DNA from 4 places in the Kitasatospora sp. NPDC058162 genome. Region 2 is predicted to be linked to each of the others. Evidence: riboswitches for the same ligand, from Rfam matches in the RefSeq annotation. Region 2 holds a riboswitch; each other region holds the start of a gene.
The links. A riboswitch is a leader RNA that binds a small molecule or an ion and turns the genes downstream of it on or off. The one in region 2 is predicted to bind cyclic di-AMP.
Positions count from the first base shown of each region.

Region 1 (4,431 bases), on a different contig from region 2:
GACCTCTTCGGCGGCAGCAAGCAGCGCCGCAACGAGGCCAACCTGATGTGGCGGCTGAAGAACATGCCGCAGCCGAACATCTCCGTGCTGCTGGCCGGCACCAAGAAGGGCGACGGCAACTACAAGCAGGACACCGAGGCGTTCATCGACGCGGTGCAGAGCCCGATGAAGGTCTCCTACAGCATGCTCGAGAACGGCGGCCACAACTTCGAGACCTGGAGTGCCCTGCTGCCGTCCTCGCTGGAGTGGCTGTCCCAGCACCTCAAGGTCCCGAACCAGCCGGGCCACCCGGGTCAGGCGAATCAGCCGAACCAGCCGGGCCAGGCCGTCTGAGCCGTCCACGGCGCCCACGCCGGCGGGGCACACCACGGCTGGCACACGACAGCGCGCACGACACCGAACCCCCGGGAGCCGCGGCTCCCGGGGGTTCAGTCCGTTCCGGCGCCGGTCAGGCGACCCGCTCCAGCGTCCCGGTGTGCAGCTGGCCGACCCGGCCGCCCTCGCCCTCGAAGGTCCAGAAGGCCCGTACGGTCAGTGCGTTGAGGTCCATCACGTGGCTCACGGTGATCCCGCTCTGCTCCGTCCAGCTGATGAAGTAGATCTCCGGTGCGACTTCGGCCACGTGCAGCCGCACGTCCTCCCACTGGCCCGCCGACTCGCCGAGACCCTCCCAGCGCAGCCGGGTGCCGTCGGCCGAGTAGGAGTTGCGGAAGGCTGCGCCGTTGTCGGCCCGGAAGACGTAGGTACGGCCGGCGAAGGCGGGCAGGGACGCGGTCATGGTGGGGCGGGACCTCTTTTCTGGAGCGGGGGACGGGTGGTGCGGACCGTGCGGGTGGTGCGGGTACTGCGGGTGGGACAGGTCGTACAGTGCGGGCCCCGGTGCTCTTGTGCACCGCGGAAAATCCCAGGGTTCCAATTTATCCGACCGGGCGGACTTCGGGCGGCCCCGCGCCACGGCGGCCACGGTACGGTCCGCCACCGCCGTACTGCTCACCGTGTGCGACCGGCACATGGGCGCGGACCGGGCGCCGGTCCTACCGTCCACGCCCATGAGACGTACCCCCACCCGTAGCCGCGTCCCCGCCGCGCTCGCCGCGCTGCTCCTGACCCTCACCGCCCTGCTCCTCGGCGCCCCCACCGCCGGAGCAGCGGCCACCCCCGCTACCGCAGCCGTCCCCGCCGTCCCCGCCGCCCCCCTCACCCTCGAAGCGACCTTCCCCACCCCCGGCAACGGCTGGGCCAGGGTCGAGCGCTACCTCGACCCCACCCCGGGCTTCCGCACCGAGCAGTTCCCCGCCGATGGCCGGGGCGACCAGGACGGCGCCCGCCGCACCTACTTCGGCACCGGCGAGCCCTCCTCCGGCCGCTTCCTGCTGTACTCCGCCGCCGGATGGGACGCCGGCGGCACCGGTACCCCCGTCCTGCTGGTCCACGGCGCCAACGACAACGCCGACCGCGCCTGGGCGAACCCGGGGGAGGGCGGCACCTGCGGGGCGTCCGCCTGCCCGTCCACCGGTCTCGCCCAGTACCTGGCGGGCGGCGGGCACCGGGTGTTCGCCATCGGGTTCGCCCACAAGCACGGCGACAACCTGCTCCAGGCCCAGGCCGTCGGGGACGCGATCGCGCTGATCCGGGCCCGGCTCGGGGTGCCCCAGGTCGACGTGGTGGCCTGGAGCAAGGGCGAGGTGGCCGCCCGGGCGTACGTGTCCTCGGTGCGCCCGTCCTGGGGGCGGGCGTACGCGGGCGACGTGCGCCGACTGGTCACCCTCGGCGGGCCGCACGGCGGGCTCGACTACGTGTACGCGCACGGCTGGGACTTCGACCCGGCGATCTGGCCGGCCTGCGGCGGCACGGCAAACGCGCCGTCCCCGCACCTGACCATGACCTGCTACGGCACGTACACCGCGCAGCCCTGCCTCGGGGTGCTGCCGACCGGCGGCAGCGACTGCTACCCGGGCCAGCGCCAGCTGCTCGCCCGCTGGGACGCCGTCTACGGGGTGGACACCACCGCCCAGGACTGGTGGACCACCTACTACGGCGGCCAGGGCTTCTACACCTCCGGGCAGGGCATCCATGCGGCCATCGACGCCGGCTCGCTGATCGCCCCGCTCCAGCGGGCCGGGATCCCCGCCTCGGTGCCCACCTACCTGCTCGCGGGTGGCGCCGCGGACATCCCGGGCGTGCTCGACGAGAACCGCGGGCCCAGCGACGGCATCGTGTTCACCGCGAGCGCCCTGGACACCACCGGCATCGGCACGGTCGGCGGCACCCGGCTGCTCACCGGGCTCAACCACCTGGAGCTGGCCTGGTCGCCGGACGCCGAAGCCCAGGTGGCGGCCTGGCTCGGCTGAACCCCCACCGCCGCGGCGGCGGACCAGGGGGCGACGCGTTTGATCAACTCGGCCGCCACGCAGTGTCGTTGATCGACACCACTGTGAGCTGTGCGACAACCGGCTTGATCGGGTTGTCCGTTCACGGACGGCCTGCCTAGCCTGCAACCGTCGTCCGCTGTCGCGGACCCCGCCGCCGGGACGCCGAGTCCCGTCCACCCGCCGGCGGGCACCCGAGCACCACAGCGGACGGGAGCGGGGGAACCAAGGTCAGCGCCCGGCCCGTACGCATCGTCGTGCGGGCCGAGGCTAGGGGTGAAGCCGCTCCACAGGCGGCCGGGCAACTGCAGCCCGAATCCGACAGCTCACCTCGCAGGCGTGGCAGAGGACACCCCATGCACCAGCCTGCCCGGCGCCGTCGCGCGCCCCGCCACGCCCTTCCGTCACACCGCAGCCGCAACGCCGCCCTCGCGGCCACCGGGGCGCTCGCCATCGCCGGCGCCGGGCTGTTCGGACTGCCGTCCGTCTCCGGCGCCCAGGCCGCCACCGGGCCGACCGTCACCCAGGACCGGCTCGGGCCCGCCACCATGGTCGCCGGCCGGGCCACCACCGCCTCGCTGAGCCTGCACTCCTCGTCCTGCTTCACCGCCAGGACCGTCGGCGTCGGCGTGCGCGACGCGCGCGGCACCAACCTGGACTTCCCGGGCAACGCCACCAACGTGCAGCTCTGCCCGAGCGGGCTCAGCTTCACCAGCGGCGCGCGCACCCTGCCCGCCGGGACGTACACCCAGTTCGGCTTCTGGCAGGACCTCGGCGGCAGCTGGCACAACCTGCCCTCGCAGCAGCTGGTGGTCTCCCGCACCGGTGCGCCGACGCCGACCGCGACTCCGACCGCGACTCCGACGCCGAGCGCCACCGCGACGCCCACGGCCACCGCGACCCCGAGCGCCAAGCCGTCCCCGACGGCCACCGTCACCCCCACTCCCACTCCCACCGCCACCGCGACGCCGACCGCCAAGCCGACCCCGACGACGGCGCCGACCACCGCGCCGACCACGGCCCCGAGCCCGACCGCGAGCCCGAGCGCCACCGCGACCCCGAGCACCCCGGCGCCGTCCTCCCCGATCGCCGGCAAGTCGCTGACCTGGTCCGACGAGTTCAACAGCCCGATCGACTGGGGCCAGCGCTGGGTCGGCGACAAGAGCAGCGCGTACAAGTACGGGAACCACAACCCGGACGACAACAAGCTCGACTGGCTGAACAAGAACAACGTCACCGTCGCGAACGGCGTCGCCACCTTCACCGCCACCCCGGGCGGGCCCACCCTGGAGAACGGCCAGCAGTCCTGGAACACCGGCTTCCTGACCACCGAGGGCTCCGCCGAGGGCTTCCAGGTCAAGACCGGCGACTACGCCGAGACCCGGGTCAAGCTGCCCGCCGGCACCGGCGCCTGGCCCGCCCTGTGGACCTGGAAGAACGGCAACGGGGAGATCGACTCCTTCGAGTACCACCCCGACAACCCGAACCTGCTGGAGCTGACCAACCACGTCAACCCCGGCAACCCCGACTACTACACCGACCCGAGCGCCGTCGCCGCCGACCAGTGGGTGACCATCGGCACCTACTACGGCGCCAACTCGGTGGACTGGTACGTCAACGGCGTCAAGGTGTTCTCGGACGGCAAGGGCGTGGGCGCCAACTTCTCGGCGTACCTGATCCTCAACCTCTCGGTGAGCGCCGGCAAGTACCACCCGGCCCCGCAGGGGAACACCCCGATCACCATGGCCGCCGACTACGTCCGCGTCTACCGGTAGCCACGTCCACCGGTGAGCGCCTCCACCGGTAGCCACGAACCCGCCCCACCGGTCACCGGAAGCCCGGCAGCCGCTCGCCGGCGCCCGGTGACCGGTGGGGCGTTCCGGTCCGTCAGTCGCCCGGCGTCTCGATGACCCTGATGTCGAACTCCTCCCGGTGGCCCCTGCCACCGGGGTCGTCCGCGCTGCGCACCTCGACCGAGCCGCCCTCCAGGACCCCGAACGGCAGGTCGTCGGAGAGTCGGACCGGGACGAGGGCGGTCACGCTGCGCCCGTCCGGCAGCCCG
Region 1 covers NZ_JBHVUS010000002.1:436,100-440,530, forward strand. Annotated here, with positions in the region: gene ACFVXG_RS05455 (alpha/beta hydrolase-fold protein) at 1-333, shown strand, start outside; gene ACFVXG_RS05460 (MoaF N-terminal domain-containing protein) at 449-778, opposite strand; gene ACFVXG_RS05465 (esterase/lipase family protein) at 1,050-2,351, shown strand; cyclic di-AMP (ydaO/yuaA leader) riboswitch at 2,600-2,724, shown strand; gene ACFVXG_RS05470 (hypothetical protein) at 2,726-4,144, shown strand; gene ACFVXG_RS05475 (hypothetical protein) at 4,257-4,431, opposite strand, start outside.
Region 1: another riboswitch for cyclic di-AMP. It lies ahead of ACFVXG_RS05470 (hypothetical protein); the one in region 2 lies ahead of ACFVXG_RS41590 (peptidoglycan DD-metalloendopeptidase family protein).

Region 2 (4,431 bases):
ATCGCGTGCTCAACGCCGTTGCCGGACAGGATCATCCAGGACACGAAGACGTAGAACAGCCCGATCCCGATCACCGACACCATGGTCGCCCGCGGCACCACCCGCTTGGGATCGCGCGACTCCTCCCCGTACATCGCGGTCGACTCGAAGCCCACCCAGGAGCAGAACGCGAAGAACAGTCCCAGCCCGGCCCCGGCCGTGCCCGAACCCCCCACCCCGTTCAGCGCGTTCAGCGGGTTCACCGCCTCGCCGACGATGCCCTCCGGACCGCCGCCGGAGGCCAGCACGGCCAGCGAGACCGCGCCCAGCACCCCGACCTCCAGCACCAGCGCCACCCCGAGCACCTTCGTCGTCAGGTGCAGGTCGAACCAGGCCATCACCCCGATCACCGCCACCCCGGCCAGCGCGTACCAGCCCCAGCCGAGGTCCACGCCCAGCTGCGAACGGACCAGTCCCCGCAGCGAGTACGCGAAGAAGCCGACGACCGAGGCCTCGAAGACGATGTACGCCAGCACCGCGAGCAGCCCCGAGCCCATCCCGACCACCCGGCCCAGCCCGTGCGAGATGTACCCGTAGAACGCCCCGGCCGCCGTGAGGTGCCGGGCCATCGCCACGTACCCGACCGAGAACACGGTGAGCACCACGGTCACCAGGACGTACGCGGCCGGCGCGCCGACCCCGTTGCCCTGCCCGACGATGATCGGCAGGTTCCCCGTCATGGCGGTGATCGGGGCGGCACTGGCGACCGCCATGAACACCACGCCCACCAGGCCGACCGAGTCCGGCTTCAGCCGGTCGACCCCGCCCGACCGGGCCCGTTCCCCGACCACGTCCCCGCTCCGCACGGCCATCCGGCCTCCTCGTCCACCCGGGCGCTCCCGCCCGCCGGACCGGCCGGGCGCTGACTGCCGCCAGGATCGGCACATCGCGGACGGCCCGCAAACAGCCGCAACCAGCCGGTCCGCGCCCGGGGTTGACGCCGCGTTCGACACCTCGAACGCCGAGAACACCGAGAACACGAAGAACGCCGAGAACACCCCGAGCCGGGAACACCCGGGCCGGGAAACGGAAGCAGCCGGCCCGGCCGCGCGAGAGAGAGGTGTCTCGCACGGCCGGGCCGGCCATGGGCGTGTCCCGCGCCCAGGTCCACTGGTGCGGCGATCACCCGGTCGAGCGGTCACCCGACATGACCATCCCGGGCGGTCGATTCGCCCCGCATCAGCGGTGGTTCAGAAGGTCCTGCGGAAGGACCGGGTGGGTCAGAGCGCGACGCCGTGCGCCCGCAGGTAGGCGACCGGGTCGATGTCCGAGCCGTACTCCGGACCGGTACGGATCTCGAAGTGCAGGTGCGGGCCGGTCACGTTGCCGGTCGCACCGGAGAGGCCGAGCTGCTGGCCGGCGGTGACGGTCTGACCAACGCTCACGCCGATCGAGGACAGGTGCGCGTACTGGGCGTACTTGCCGTCGCCGAGCTGGATCTCGACCTCGTTGCCGTAGGCGCCGTCGTAACCGGCCTTCACCACCACGCCGTTGGCGACGGCGCGCAGCGGGGTGCCGGTGGAGGCGACGAAGTCCTGGCCGGTGTGGTGGCCGGAGGCCCACATCGAGCCGGCCACGCCGTAGGCCTCGCCCAGCACGGGGTTGGCGACCGGGGCGAGGTAGCCGGAGGTGGCGGCGACCGGGGCGGCGGTGACGGCCTGGGCCGGGGCGGCGGTCTGGACCTGGGTCTGCAGCTGAGCACCCGGCTTGGCAGCCTCGGTCTGGACCTGCACCTGGGAGTCCGCGGCGGCGGGCTTGACCGGCTTGGCCGGCTTCGCCGGGGCCGGGGCGGCGGCCGGGGCCGCGGGCTTCGCGGCGTCAGCGGCGTGGCCCGCGAGGGCCAGCTGCTGACCGGGGAAGATCAGGTTCGGGTCGGCACCGACCACCGAGCGGTTCTGCTCGTACAGCGCGTGCCAGCCGCCCTCGACGTGCTTGGTGTCGGCGATCTGCGACAGGGTGTCACCGCTGACGACGCGGTAGCTCCCCTGGGCGGCGGCCGGAGCGGCGGCCTGCGAAGCGGCCGGGGCGGCCGGGGCGGCGGCGGCCGCCGGGGCGGTGTCCGCCTGGGCGCTCATCGCGGTCACGAGCGGCAGGACGAACGAGACGCCGGTGACGGCGGTGGCGATGCCGATGCGGGCGGCACGGGGCAGGGCGATACGACGAGCCTGTGCAGGCATGGAATTTTCCTCTCCGACGCCTGCGAGGTGAGCTGTCGGGTTCGGGCTGGAGTTGCCCGGCCGCATGCGCGGCTTCACCCCAAGCCGGTCCTGGTCGTCCGTGCCCTGAAAAGGCGCGAACTCCGGTCCGGCGACTTACCTGTGGGTCCCCCGCTCCTGCCGTACAGAGTTCAGTGCGAGCCACCGGGCAGCGGCAGGACTCGGCGTTCCACCCGGTGGATCCGCCCGGGCTGGCCGGGCGGTCGCTGAACTAAAACTCATCCGTTCAGGTGAAGCAATGTCGATCTCTTGAATCCGCAACCAACCCCGCCGCCACCGTCACCCTCCGAATGATCCGCTGTACCGTACGTGCACAATCCATTCACCCGGAGCCACTGATCCACGACGCTGCGCCGACCGGGCCACCCCTGCGCGACCCTTCGCTCACGCACCGCCACCGGCCGACACACCACCCGGTGACCCTTGTCACGTACACCCCGGCGGGCGCAGGATTCGGCCCGTGGCCACCTCTCAAGCCGGCACCCTGCGCCTCGGCACCGCACAGGGTCGCTGGGTACTCCTCGCAACGGTGCTCGGCTCCAGCATGGCGATGCTCGACGGCACGGTGGTGAACGTCGCCCTGCCCCGGATCGGCGCCGACCTCGGCGCCTCCCTCGCCTCCCTGCAATGGACCCTGAACGCCTATCTGCTCACCCTGGCCGGCCTGATCCTGCTCGGCGGCGCCCTCGGCGACCGCTACGGACGGCGCCGGGTCTTCCTGATCGGCGTGGTCTGGTTCGCCGTCGCCTCCGCGGCCTGCGCCGCCGCCCCGACCATCCACGTGCTGATCGCCGCCCGCGCCGTCCAGGGCATCGGCGGGGCGCTGCTCACCCCGGGCTCGCTCGCCATGCTCCAGGCGGTCTTCCACCCGGACGACCGCTCGGCGGCGGTCGGCCTCTGGTCCGGCCTGGGCGGGGTGTCGGCGGCCGTCGGCCCCTTCCTCGGCGGCTGGCTGGTGGACGGCCCCGGCTGGCGCTGGATCTTCCTGCTGAACCTGCCGCTGGCTGCCGCCGTGATCGCGGTGACCTCCCGCTACGTCCCGGAGAGCCGGGACGAGTCCGCCACCGGCCGCTTCGACGTGCCCGGCGCCCTGCTCGCCGCCCTCGCCCTCGGCGCGATCACCTACGCGCTCACCGCCGCCGGGGAGGGGCTGTCCCCCGTCGTCTGGGTCACCGGCGCGATCGGCCTGCTGCTGGCCGCCGCCTTCGTGGCCGTCGAGCGGCGCGCGCCCGACCCGATGCTGCCGCTCGGACTGTTCTCCTCCCGGCTGTTCACCGCCGTGAACCTGGTCACCCTCTGTGTCTACGCGGCGTTCAGCGGGGTGTTCTTCCTGCTGGTGGTGCAGCTGCAGATCGTCTCGGGCTTCTCCCCGCTGGTCTCCGGCTTCGCACTGGTGCCGATCACGGTGCTGATGCTGACCCTGTCCGCGCGCGCCGGGCGCCTCGGCAAGCGGATCGGCCCGCGCCTGCCGCTGACCGTCGGCCCGCTGCTGTGCGCCGCCGGGGTGCTGCTGATGCTGCGCACCGGCCCCGGCTCCTCCTACTGGGCGGACGTGCTGCCCGCGGTCGCCGTGATGGGCTCCGGGATGACCCTGCTGGTCGCGCCGCTGACCGCGACCGTGCTGGCCGCCGTCGAGGTGCGGCACGCGGGCATCGCCAGCGGCGTCAACAACGCCGCCGCCCGCGCGGCCGGCCTGCTCGCGGTGGCCGCCCTGCCGGCGCTGGCCGGACTGAGCGGCAACGCCTACCGGGTGCCGTCCGCGGTGGACTCCGCCTTCCACACCGCGATGCTGATCTGCGCCGGCCTGCTGACCGCCGGCGGGCTGATCGCCTTCACCACCGTCCGGGGCAACGTGCTCGCGCCCGAGGAGGAGCACCCGGTGGCCGAGCCGAACTGCGACTGGCCCTGCGCCACCACCACCCCGCCGCTCGACCCGGGCCGCCCCCGCACGCACGAGGGCCCCGCCACCGGAACGGCGGCAGGGCCCTCGTCGGACAACTGACTCCTCGTCAGAGAATACTGCTCTCTTAGAGGATGTCGCCGGGGGTGTACTTGGCCGCCGCCGGGTACGCCGCCGCGACGGCCTCCACCTGGCGGACGACCTCGGCGACCTGCGCCCCGGCCGCACCGGTGAAGGACAGCCGGTCGGCCAGCAGCGCGTCCAGCGCGGCCCGGT
Region 2 covers NZ_JBHVUS010000046.1:39,022-43,452, reverse strand. Annotated here, with positions in the region: gene ACFVXG_RS41595 (APC family permease) at 1-851, opposite strand, end outside; gene ACFVXG_RS41590 (peptidoglycan DD-metalloendopeptidase family protein) at 1,260-2,216, opposite strand; cyclic di-AMP (ydaO/yuaA leader) riboswitch at 2,219-2,402, opposite strand; gene ACFVXG_RS41585 (MFS transporter) at 2,800-4,257, shown strand; gene purB (adenylosuccinate lyase) at 4,283-4,431, opposite strand, start outside.

Region 3 (4,431 bases), on a different contig from region 2:
CGGTCCGACTTCCCGTGCACAGCCGCAGCCTCCGCCTCCTCGGCGCGGCTCCCGGCTGGGCGTGCCGATCGGCAGGGCCGCGCTGTTCCTGTGCCCCGGTCGTCCCCGCCGGGCGCCTTCTCGTGCAGGCCTAGGCCTCGGTGGTTCCGGGCCAGGTGTGGAGGCCGGTGGTGAGGGTGGTGATGAGGCGGTCGTGGGTGGTGGTGAGGTCCTCGGCGAGTTGGAAGGCGCCGCCGATGGTGAGGGAGGCGAAGCCGTGGGCGAGGGAGCGGACGGTGCGGGCGGCGTGGATGGCTTCGGAGCCGTCGAGCCCGCACCCGCGGAGGACGGCGACGATGACGCCGACGAGGCGGGTGGCGGCGCGGGTGAGGTCGTCGTCGGGCTGGGGGGCCTGGGGGAGGGCGGAGTAGCGGTGGGGGTGTTCGGCGGCGTAGGCCTGGTAGGCGCGCAGGACCGCGCTGACGGCGTCGTCCCCGCTGCGGCCGACGGCGGCTTCGGCGAGCCGGTCGGCGAGTTCTTCGGTGACCCGGACGGCGACGAGGCGCCGCAGTTCGCCGAGGCCGCCGCTGACGTGCTTGTACAGCGAGGGGGTGGCGACGCCCGCCCGGGTGGCGACGGCGGCGAGGGTGAGGGCTTCGGTGCCCTGGTTGTCGATGAGGGCGAGGGCGTGGTCGACGACCTGGTCGGGGGTCAGTCCTACGCGGGGCATGGCTTCGGGTTCTCCGTGGGGGCGAGGGGTCAGGCGAGTTCGGTGAGGAAGGGCAGCAGGGCGTCGGCGACGGCGGCGGGGTTGTCGGCCATCGGGTAGTGCCCGGACCCTTCGATCATCACCTTGCGGGCGCCGAGCTTCTCGGCCTGGAGGTCGGCGACGGCTTCGGGCTTCGGGAAGTCGGGGTCCTTGCTGCCCATGAGGACGAGGGCGGGGCAGCGGACGGCCGCGCACCAGCCGATGGGCGCGGAGTCGCCGGTGACGTGGCCGCGGGTGGCGGTCCGGCGGCCGGGGGTGCGCAGGGCGGCGACCAGTCCGTCGACGTAGCCGTCGAGGTCGGCGGGGCGGGGGCCGGGGAAGGCCATCTTGCGCAGGTAGTAGCCCCAGACGCCGGGCCACCGGACCATGGCGGCGCCCATGACGACCATGACGCCCTGCATGAGGGCGTTGGCCCGGTATTCGACGAAGGCGTCGATCAGGGCGATACCGGCGACCCGCTGGGGTGCGTCGCCGGCGACCTTGACCACGGTGGCCCCGGTGTAGGACTGCCCGACCAGGACGGCCCGTTGGATGCCGAGGTGGTCGAGCAGGGCCAGGACGTCGGTGGCGACGGCGGCGGGGCTGTAGTCGTCCCAGACGATCGAGGACTCGCCGAAGCCGCGCACGTCCATGGTGATGACCCGGTGGCCGGCGGCGGTGAGCAGCGGGTGCAGGTGCCGGTAGGCGCGGCGGGAGTCGAGCATCCCGGGGAGCAGGACGACGGGGGTGCCGTCGCCCTGCCGGGTGTCGTCGTACGCGAGCCGGCCGCCGGGGACGTCGAGGTACTGGGTGCTCGGGGTGGTGGTGCCGTTCATGGTGGGCCTCCGCTGGCTCGGTCGTTGCTGCCGATAGCCATAAAGCTAAGGCTAATAGCCTTAGCCGTCAAGCGCCCCGTCCGAACCGGCCGCCGGCGGCAGCAGTGCCGACCGTCCAAGTCCTCCCGTTCAGACTCCCTCGGCCCTGAACGGGTCGTGCTCGCTGAGCAGCTTCTCCAGCCGGGCCTGGTCGACCCGGGCGACGGTGTCCGAGGACTCCTGCCGGTCCCGGACCACCTTGGCCAGCGTGAACGAGGAGGTGACGGTGTAGAGGAGGCCGATCCCCAGGAAGGCCCGGGTCCAGCCGCCGACGGGCAGGTAGGCGATCCCGGCCGCGAGGGCGGTGCCGGAGATGGCGAAGGAGAGGACGGCCTGGACGAAGTACGCCGCCGTGGTCCGTGACTGCATCGGTGCGCTCATGGCGCCAGGATGCGGTGGGGCGGTCGGGTCGCACATGAGTAGGAGTACTCAGATGAGCCAGGTGGTCGAGGGGTCGTTCGTTGACGTCCGATCACCTGCTCCACAGCCGTCCCGGGCGGATGGCTTGGAATCAGAGCGTCCTAGGATTAACGTTTGATAACGCAGCGCGGTCGTCAACGCCGTACCCAGACGGCACCGTGCGCCGTCGCCTAATCCCGCCGACCGGCCTCCGGGCAGGTCAGGGAGCCGGGGAACCACGTTCCTTGGGGTGAATCGGCGGGGCTCCGGCCCGGCCGTAGGAGACCTTCCTGCTCCGAACCCGTCAGCTAACCCGGTAGGCGCGAAGGAAGGAAAGGAGCGCGCCTCCGTGGCGTCGACGCACACTCCGGCACACCCGGCCGGCCCCGCAGCCGGTACCCAGCTCCTCGACCACCCCGGCCCGGACGGCCCAGAGTCCTTCGCTCCGGAGGACTTCGCCCCGGAGGCCGAGGCCAACCGCCACCGGATGCCGCGTCAGACCCGCGGAGCCTCCCCGCTGCTCGGCGTCACCGCCGTCGCCGCCACCTTGGGTGCCACCGGCTTCGCCTCCGCGACCCCGGCCGCCGCGCCCGCCATCGAGACCCCGGACGAGGCGCCGGTCGCCCTGGCCGCCGACCCCGGCCTCGCGCTCGCCGCCCGCATCCAGCAGCAGGCCGACAGCCAGCGCACCGCCGCCGAGGAGGGCGCCCGGGTGCAGGCCGCCCAGGAGGCCGAGGCCAAGGCCGCCGCCAAGGAGGCGGAGGCCAAGCGCGCCGCCGAGGAGGCCGAGCGGGCCAAGGCCGCCGCCCTCACCCTGCCGGTGAAGGACTACAACCTCTCCGCCCACTACGGCCAGAGCGCCCGCTACTGGGCCCACCTGCACACCGGCCTGGACTTCGCCGCCGACACCGGCACCGCGGTCCACGCGGTCGGCCAGGGCACCATCACCTCGGCCGGCTGGTCCGGCTCGTACGGCTACCGGATCGTCGAGACCCTGCCCGACGGCACCGAGATCTGGTACTGCCACCTCTCCTCGATCATCCAGGGCTCCGGCAAGGTCACCTCCGGCCAGCAGATCGGCAAGGTCGGCGCGACCGGCAACGTCACCGGCCCGCACCTGCACCTGGAGGTCCGCCCCGGCGGCGGCGCCCCGGTCGACCCGGAGACCTGGCTCCAGCAGCACGGCCTCAACCCGTAAGCACCGCCGAAGACCGTACGGAAGGGCCCCGGGCGCGTCGCCCGGGGCCCTTCCGCGTCATCGGCTCACTCCGCCGGCTGCTCCGCCGAAGCTTCCGGCTCCGCCGCCGCAGCCGCAGCCGTCGCAGCCGCCGACTCCACCGACTCCGCCGACTCCGCCGCGGGCAGCTGCGCCAGATAGGCGTCGATCTCGGCCGCCCCCGGCTCCGGCGCGAGCTCCGGGAACTCCTCCACCAGCAGCCGCGCCAGCCCGGGCACCGTCCAGTCGCCGAGCAGGTCGAGCGCCGCCTCGGCCGCCGCCGCCTCGAACTCCTCGAAGCCCCCGGCCAGTTCGTCCGGCATCGGGCGCCCCAGCGCGTTCAACTCGGCCAGGTTGCGGTAGCTGCGCCGCATCAGGCCGTGCTCCAGCAGCCGCCGCGCGCCGTCGGTGGCCATGCCGACGGACAGCACCCGGCCCGGCCCCCAGCCCTGCTCGTCCGGTTCGTCCAGCCAGCCGGTCGGCCCCAGCGCCCCGTACCAGGCCAGCCGCTCCTCCTCATCGAGCCCGGCGAAGCCGGTCAGCCAGTCCCGGACGGCCGCGGGGTCCGTCACGTCCACCCCGTGGGCGTGCAGCAGCACCGCGTACAGCCGGGGCCAGGTCACCAGGTCGGCGCGGCGCAGCAGCCCGACCGCGACCTCGCCCTGCCACTCGGCCTCGGCGTGCAGCCGCTCCTGGCGCTTGGCGTTGAGCCGCTTCGCGGCCCGCTGGTGGTCGACCAGCAGCCGTACGGCCGCGCCGTAGGCGAACGGGTCCTCCTCCGGCGCGGGTTGGACGTAGAGGTGGAGCCGCTCGTACAGCAGGTGCTCCACCGCGTCGGAGGTCAGTTCGGGCCAGCCGTCGTGCATCCTGCCCTCGCCCAGCTCCAGTAGCGCCAGCACCGTGCGCAGCGGCGCTTCGGCCACCGGCGCGCGGTCCTGCCCGGCCGCCCAGGCGAGCAGGTCGGCGGCCCTGGTGCGCGGGGCGAGCCGCAGGTCTTCGTCGTTCATGCTCCGAACGGTAGTCGCCGGACGCGGGTAGGGTCGGCAGCCATGGTCCCCGTACGCCTCACCGGCCCCCGGCTCGCGATCCGCGAGTACCACCACACCCCGGAGGAACTGGACGCGCTGCACGCGCTGTACGGCGACCCGGAGGTGACCCGCTACCTCCCCTTCGAGCCGCGCGACCGCGAGACCTGTGCCGACCAGCTGGAGCTC
Region 3 covers NZ_JBHVUS010000060.1:10,019-14,449, forward strand. Annotated here, with positions in the region: gene ACFVXG_RS44565 (TetR/AcrR family transcriptional regulator) at 131-709, opposite strand; gene ACFVXG_RS44570 (alpha/beta fold hydrolase) at 739-1,563, opposite strand; gene ACFVXG_RS44575 (YiaA/YiaB family inner membrane protein) at 1,693-1,983, opposite strand; cyclic di-AMP (ydaO/yuaA leader) riboswitch at 2,180-2,338, shown strand; gene ACFVXG_RS44580 (M23 family metallopeptidase) at 2,351-3,199, shown strand; gene ACFVXG_RS44585 (hypothetical protein) at 3,265-4,224, opposite strand; gene ACFVXG_RS44590 (GNAT family N-acetyltransferase) at 4,267-4,431, shown strand, end outside.
Region 3: another riboswitch for cyclic di-AMP. It lies ahead of ACFVXG_RS44580 (M23 family metallopeptidase); the one in region 2 lies ahead of ACFVXG_RS41590 (peptidoglycan DD-metalloendopeptidase family protein).

Region 4 (4,431 bases), on a different contig from region 2:
GAGGAGGCCGAGGAGCTCGTCCACCACACGCTGTTCAGCGTGGAGGGCGGGCACGCGGCGGCCGGCGCGCTGCTCGACAAGGGCTGCACGGCGATCGTCTGCGGCAGCGACATGATGGCGCTCGGGGCGATCCGGGCGGTGCGCCAGCGCGGGCTGTCGGTGCCGCACGACGTGTCGGTGGTCGGCTTCGACGACTCGCCGCTGATCGCCTTCACCGAGCCGCCGTTGACCACGATCCGCCAGCCGGTCGAGGCGATGGCGACGGCGGCGGTGGACGCGCTGCTGGAGGAGGTCGGCGGGAACTCCGCCCAGCGCGGGGAGTTCATGTTCCAGCCGGAGCTGGTGATGCGGGGCTCCACCGGGGCCTGCGCGCGCTGAGGCCGGGCGGACCGGGCCAACTGACGGGCCCCGGAGGGCGGTTGCTCTCCGGGGCCCGTCGGCGTGTGGTGGCCCTTCGGCTCCCGCGGCCGGCTCGGCCTTCTCGGGCGGTCGCGCGGCCGGCGGGCGGTCAGCCCTCCTGGGCGGCCGGGCGGTCGGTGGAGACCCGGTGGCCGTCGGCCGCTTCGCCGGTCCGGGTCTCGGTGCGGCGGCCGCGGGCCAGGTAGTCGCGCACGACCAGTTCGACGGCGTCCTGCGGGTTCTTGGTGCCGGAGAGCAGCATCGCGTCGATCGCGAGGTTCGCGTCGAGGGTGATGGTGACCTGGGCCATGGTGACTCCTCCTCGGGTGCAGAGCAGCAGCATGCCCCGCGGGCCGGAGTTTGACCATGCGGAATCCGGGCGTTCGGCTTCCGGCGGCGGCGCGTCGCGCGGGTGCGTCGCGTGGGTACTTCCCGCGGGTACGCCGGAGCCCCGGGAGGAGCGAGCGAGCTCTTCCCGGGGCTTCGGCGTCAGCTGTTCGCGGTTACTCAGATACGTCAGACCCGGCCGGCGAAGTCCGGGGCCCAGTTGGCGACGGTCTGCAGGCGGACGCCCACGCTCGGGTTGGCGGCCTCGACGTACTGGCCGTTGCCGACGTAGATGCCGACGTGGTAGACGCCGGAGTCCTGGCCGTTGTTCGACCAGAACAGCAGGTCGCCCGGCTGCAGGCTGTCCAGCGACACGTGGGTGCTGGCGGCGGCCTGGTCGGCGGCGACGCGCGGGATGTTGATGCCCGCGGCGCGCAGCGCGGCCTGGGTCAGGCCGGAGCAGTCCCAACCGCCGTTGCCGGTGCCGCCGTAGACGTACGCCTGGCCGACCTTCGACTCGGCGAAGGAGACCGCGGCGGCCATGCTGCCGGAGGCGGCCGGGGCCGCGGCCGGGGTCTGCGCCTGGGCGGCCGGCTTCGACGCGGGCTTCTGGGCGGCCGGCTTGGCGTTCACGGCACCGCCGTTCGAGGCCTGACCGGCCTTCTGCGAGCGGTTGAACCAGGTGAAGTCCGAGCCGGACTTGGTGGCGGACTGGTCGGCCTGGGCCGAGGCGTCGTCACCGAAGGTCAGCTGCTCGCCCGGGTAGATGGTGTCCGGGCCCTCGGTGAGGGTGCTGCGGTTGAGCTCGTACAGCCGCTGCCAGCCGCCCTGGACGTTGTGCTTGTCGGCGATCGAGGACAGCCAGTCGCCGTCGACCACGGTGTAGCCGGCGGCCTGGGCCTGGGCCTGCTGCTTCTTGGCCCAGGTGCTGTTGGCGGAGTCGCCGGAGGCCTGCGCCTGGTCCTGCGCGGGCGCGGCCGGCTTGGCGGGCTTCGCGGCCGGGGTGCCGGTCTGGGCGGGCTTGGCGGCGGGCTTGGCGGCCGCGGAGCCGGCCGAGGTGTCGACGGAGGCGGCGGCGCCGCCCTTGGTCAGCCCGGCCTGGACGGAGCAGACCGGCCAGGCGCCGGGGCCCTGCGAGGCGAGGACCTTCTCGGCGACGGCGATCTGCTGGTCCTTGGTGGCCTGGTTGGCCTGCGGGGCGTAGGCGTTGCCGCCGAAGGCCGCCCAGGTGCTGGAGGTGAACTGGAGGCCGCCGTAGAAGCCGTTGCCGGTGTTGATGCTCCAGTCGCCGCTGCTCTCGCACTGGGCGACCTTGTCCCAGGTGGAGACGGGGGCGGCGTTCGCGGTGCCGGTGGTCAGGCAGGGGATGGTGAGGCCGACGCCCGCGACGCCGAGGGCGGCGATCACGCGACGGGTGCGGCTGGACAGGCGGTTGCCGTTGGAAGGCAGCATGAAGACGCGGTCCTCTCCCACGCCTGCGAGGTGAGCTGTCGGATTCGGGCTGGAGTTGCCCGGCCGCGCTGTGGGCGCGGCTTCACCCCTAGCCCTGGACCGTTTCGGAAATCGGTCCGGGGCGGCTTACCTGTGGTTCCCCCGCTCCTGCCGTGATGCGTTTTCGCGCTTGCCAGGACATCCGACGGCAGGACTCGGCGTCGCGGATGAACTGGGTCCGTGTGGTCACGAACGGGGAGCACGTTAAGCAGACTTAAGTTCAAACTGCAAATACCTGTGATGCACATCACGGTTTAGTGAGAAACTCCAAATGGCGCGAAATTCATGATCGGAAATGATCGTTTTCCAGCAATATCGCGGCGGATTCTTGCAACTGGCTCCGCCTCAGAAACGAGATGACGGAGCGTTGGAGTGCAACAGGGGTGCGCCGGTGAGCCGGGGGGAGCGGCAGTGAATCGAGCGCCGGGCAATGCGCCGGCCCTTCATCGACAAATGTGCCGGAAACGGACATTGCATGGCATTGCCCGCTTAGCTCCCTTTAGTTCTGCAGTGGGGCGAATCAGAACACGTCGAAAGGGCCCGGAACGAAGTCGTTCCGGGCCCTTGGGTGGTGCGGGTCCGCCGGCGGTGGCCGGCGGGGGTACGACCGGCCTGTGTCAGCCCTCCACGGGCCCTTCGGCGGCCGCGTGGGCGCGGCGGGAGCCCTCCCCGGCCCCGCCGGTGGCGGCGGCCTCCGCCTCGGCCTCGGCGAGCTCCTCCGCCGTCGGCGTCGGCAGCGCGGCCAGGTAGGTGGAGGCGATCAGCTGGCCGACGGTCGGGTAGGCGCCGAGCGGCGCCGCCGACGGGCAGCCGGTCTCCTCGGCGGCCGTGGCGAGCAGTTCGGAGTCCGCCTCAGGGCCGATGACGAGCGGGGCCAGTGCCGGGCGCTCGGAGCCGGTCTCCTTGAGGTGGTTGACGGCCGCGGCGACCGAGCCGGGCACGTCGAGCGCGGCGGCGACGACCGGGACGGCCAGCCGGGCGGCCAGCAGTACGCCGGTGATCCCGGCCGCGGCGGCCGCGTCCTCGCCGCCGACGGTGGTCAGGACCACGCCGTCCGCGGCGGTCGCGATGGCGAACAGCCGGGCCCGGTCGGCCCGGGCCAGCCCGGCCTCGGACAGCCGGACGTGGACGGCCTCGGCGAGCAGCGGGTGCGGGCCCAGGGCGTCGGTGACGGTCGCGCCGTACTCGGCGGCGAGGGCGTGAAGTCCGGTCAGGAAGTCGTGCGGGCCCGGGACCAGCGGCACCACGACGGGCGTCGGCAGTCCGGCCTCGGCGGCCGTCGCCAGCAGCTCCGCGACGGTGCGCTCCTCCGAGGCCTCGGTGCCGGCGGTCGGGAGGTAGCCGACCGCGGCCTGGACGCCGGTGTGCTCGCTGCGGACGATCGACAGCAGCTCCTCGACGACCGAACGGGACTCGGGCCCCGCGGACGCCGGAACGGCGAGCACCAGGGCCGGCGAGCCGGTGCGGATCTCGGGGCGCTCGGGGCGGCGGTGGCGCCCCCGCGCACGGGAGCCTGGAGTGCGGACGGGCAGTGGCGCGCCCGGGATGGCTGCGGTGCTCATGCCGGAGATCGTAGGACATCTGCCCGTCAGGCCTGCAGTCGGCTGCCGTACGGGTTTCGGGCGGCCGTGGTGCGGAGGCCGTGTCCCCGTCGTGCCGGTCCGGGCCGATTGCCTACAATCCGGACATTCTTCGCCCAAGCCCCGGACGAACCCGCGCAGTTGCCCAGACGTGTCCCGAGGGGCGGGCCGTTGCATGAGAAGTGCGTGAGATGTCTCACAGGCCGAGGACGGTCTGACGGAGCGTCACAGTGGTGCGACTCCCGGCATTCGAAGATCAACATTCAGCGGGGGGCCGCTCACGGCCGGTTATGGACGGGCCGTCGATTCAGTCGGCTATGTCCGTTTACGTACCGTCAGGAGAAGGGTCCGTGAAGAGTTCGCGGCGGCGGGTAAAAGGCCTTATGCACCTGCAATGTCCCGTGCTGATGCACGTGCACTGCGGCTATCATCGCGTCAAGTGAGGCGTTGTGCCGGGCCGGTACGGGGCCGGTCCGTTCGTTCGGCGGGTGCCGGGGCGCCGCGCTGGACGACAACTCCGGAGCTCTTCGGGAGACTTCTATGCACGACTCGCAGGACACGCACGGCTCCAACCACACCTACAACGGGATGGCCGCCGCCGAGCTCACGGGGGTGGTCTGGCAGAAGAGCCGGC
Region 4 covers NZ_JBHVUS010000002.1:640,540-644,970, forward strand. Annotated here, with positions in the region: gene ACFVXG_RS06315 (LacI family DNA-binding transcriptional regulator) at 1-378, shown strand, start outside; gene ACFVXG_RS06320 (hypothetical protein) at 509-709, opposite strand; gene ACFVXG_RS06325 (transglycosylase family protein) at 916-2,178, opposite strand; cyclic di-AMP (ydaO/yuaA leader) riboswitch at 2,186-2,356, opposite strand; gene ACFVXG_RS06330 (hypothetical protein) at 2,835-3,779, opposite strand; gene ACFVXG_RS06335 (DUF397 domain-containing protein) at 4,338-4,431, shown strand, end outside.
Region 4: another riboswitch for cyclic di-AMP. It lies ahead of ACFVXG_RS06325 (transglycosylase family protein); the one in region 2 lies ahead of ACFVXG_RS41590 (peptidoglycan DD-metalloendopeptidase family protein).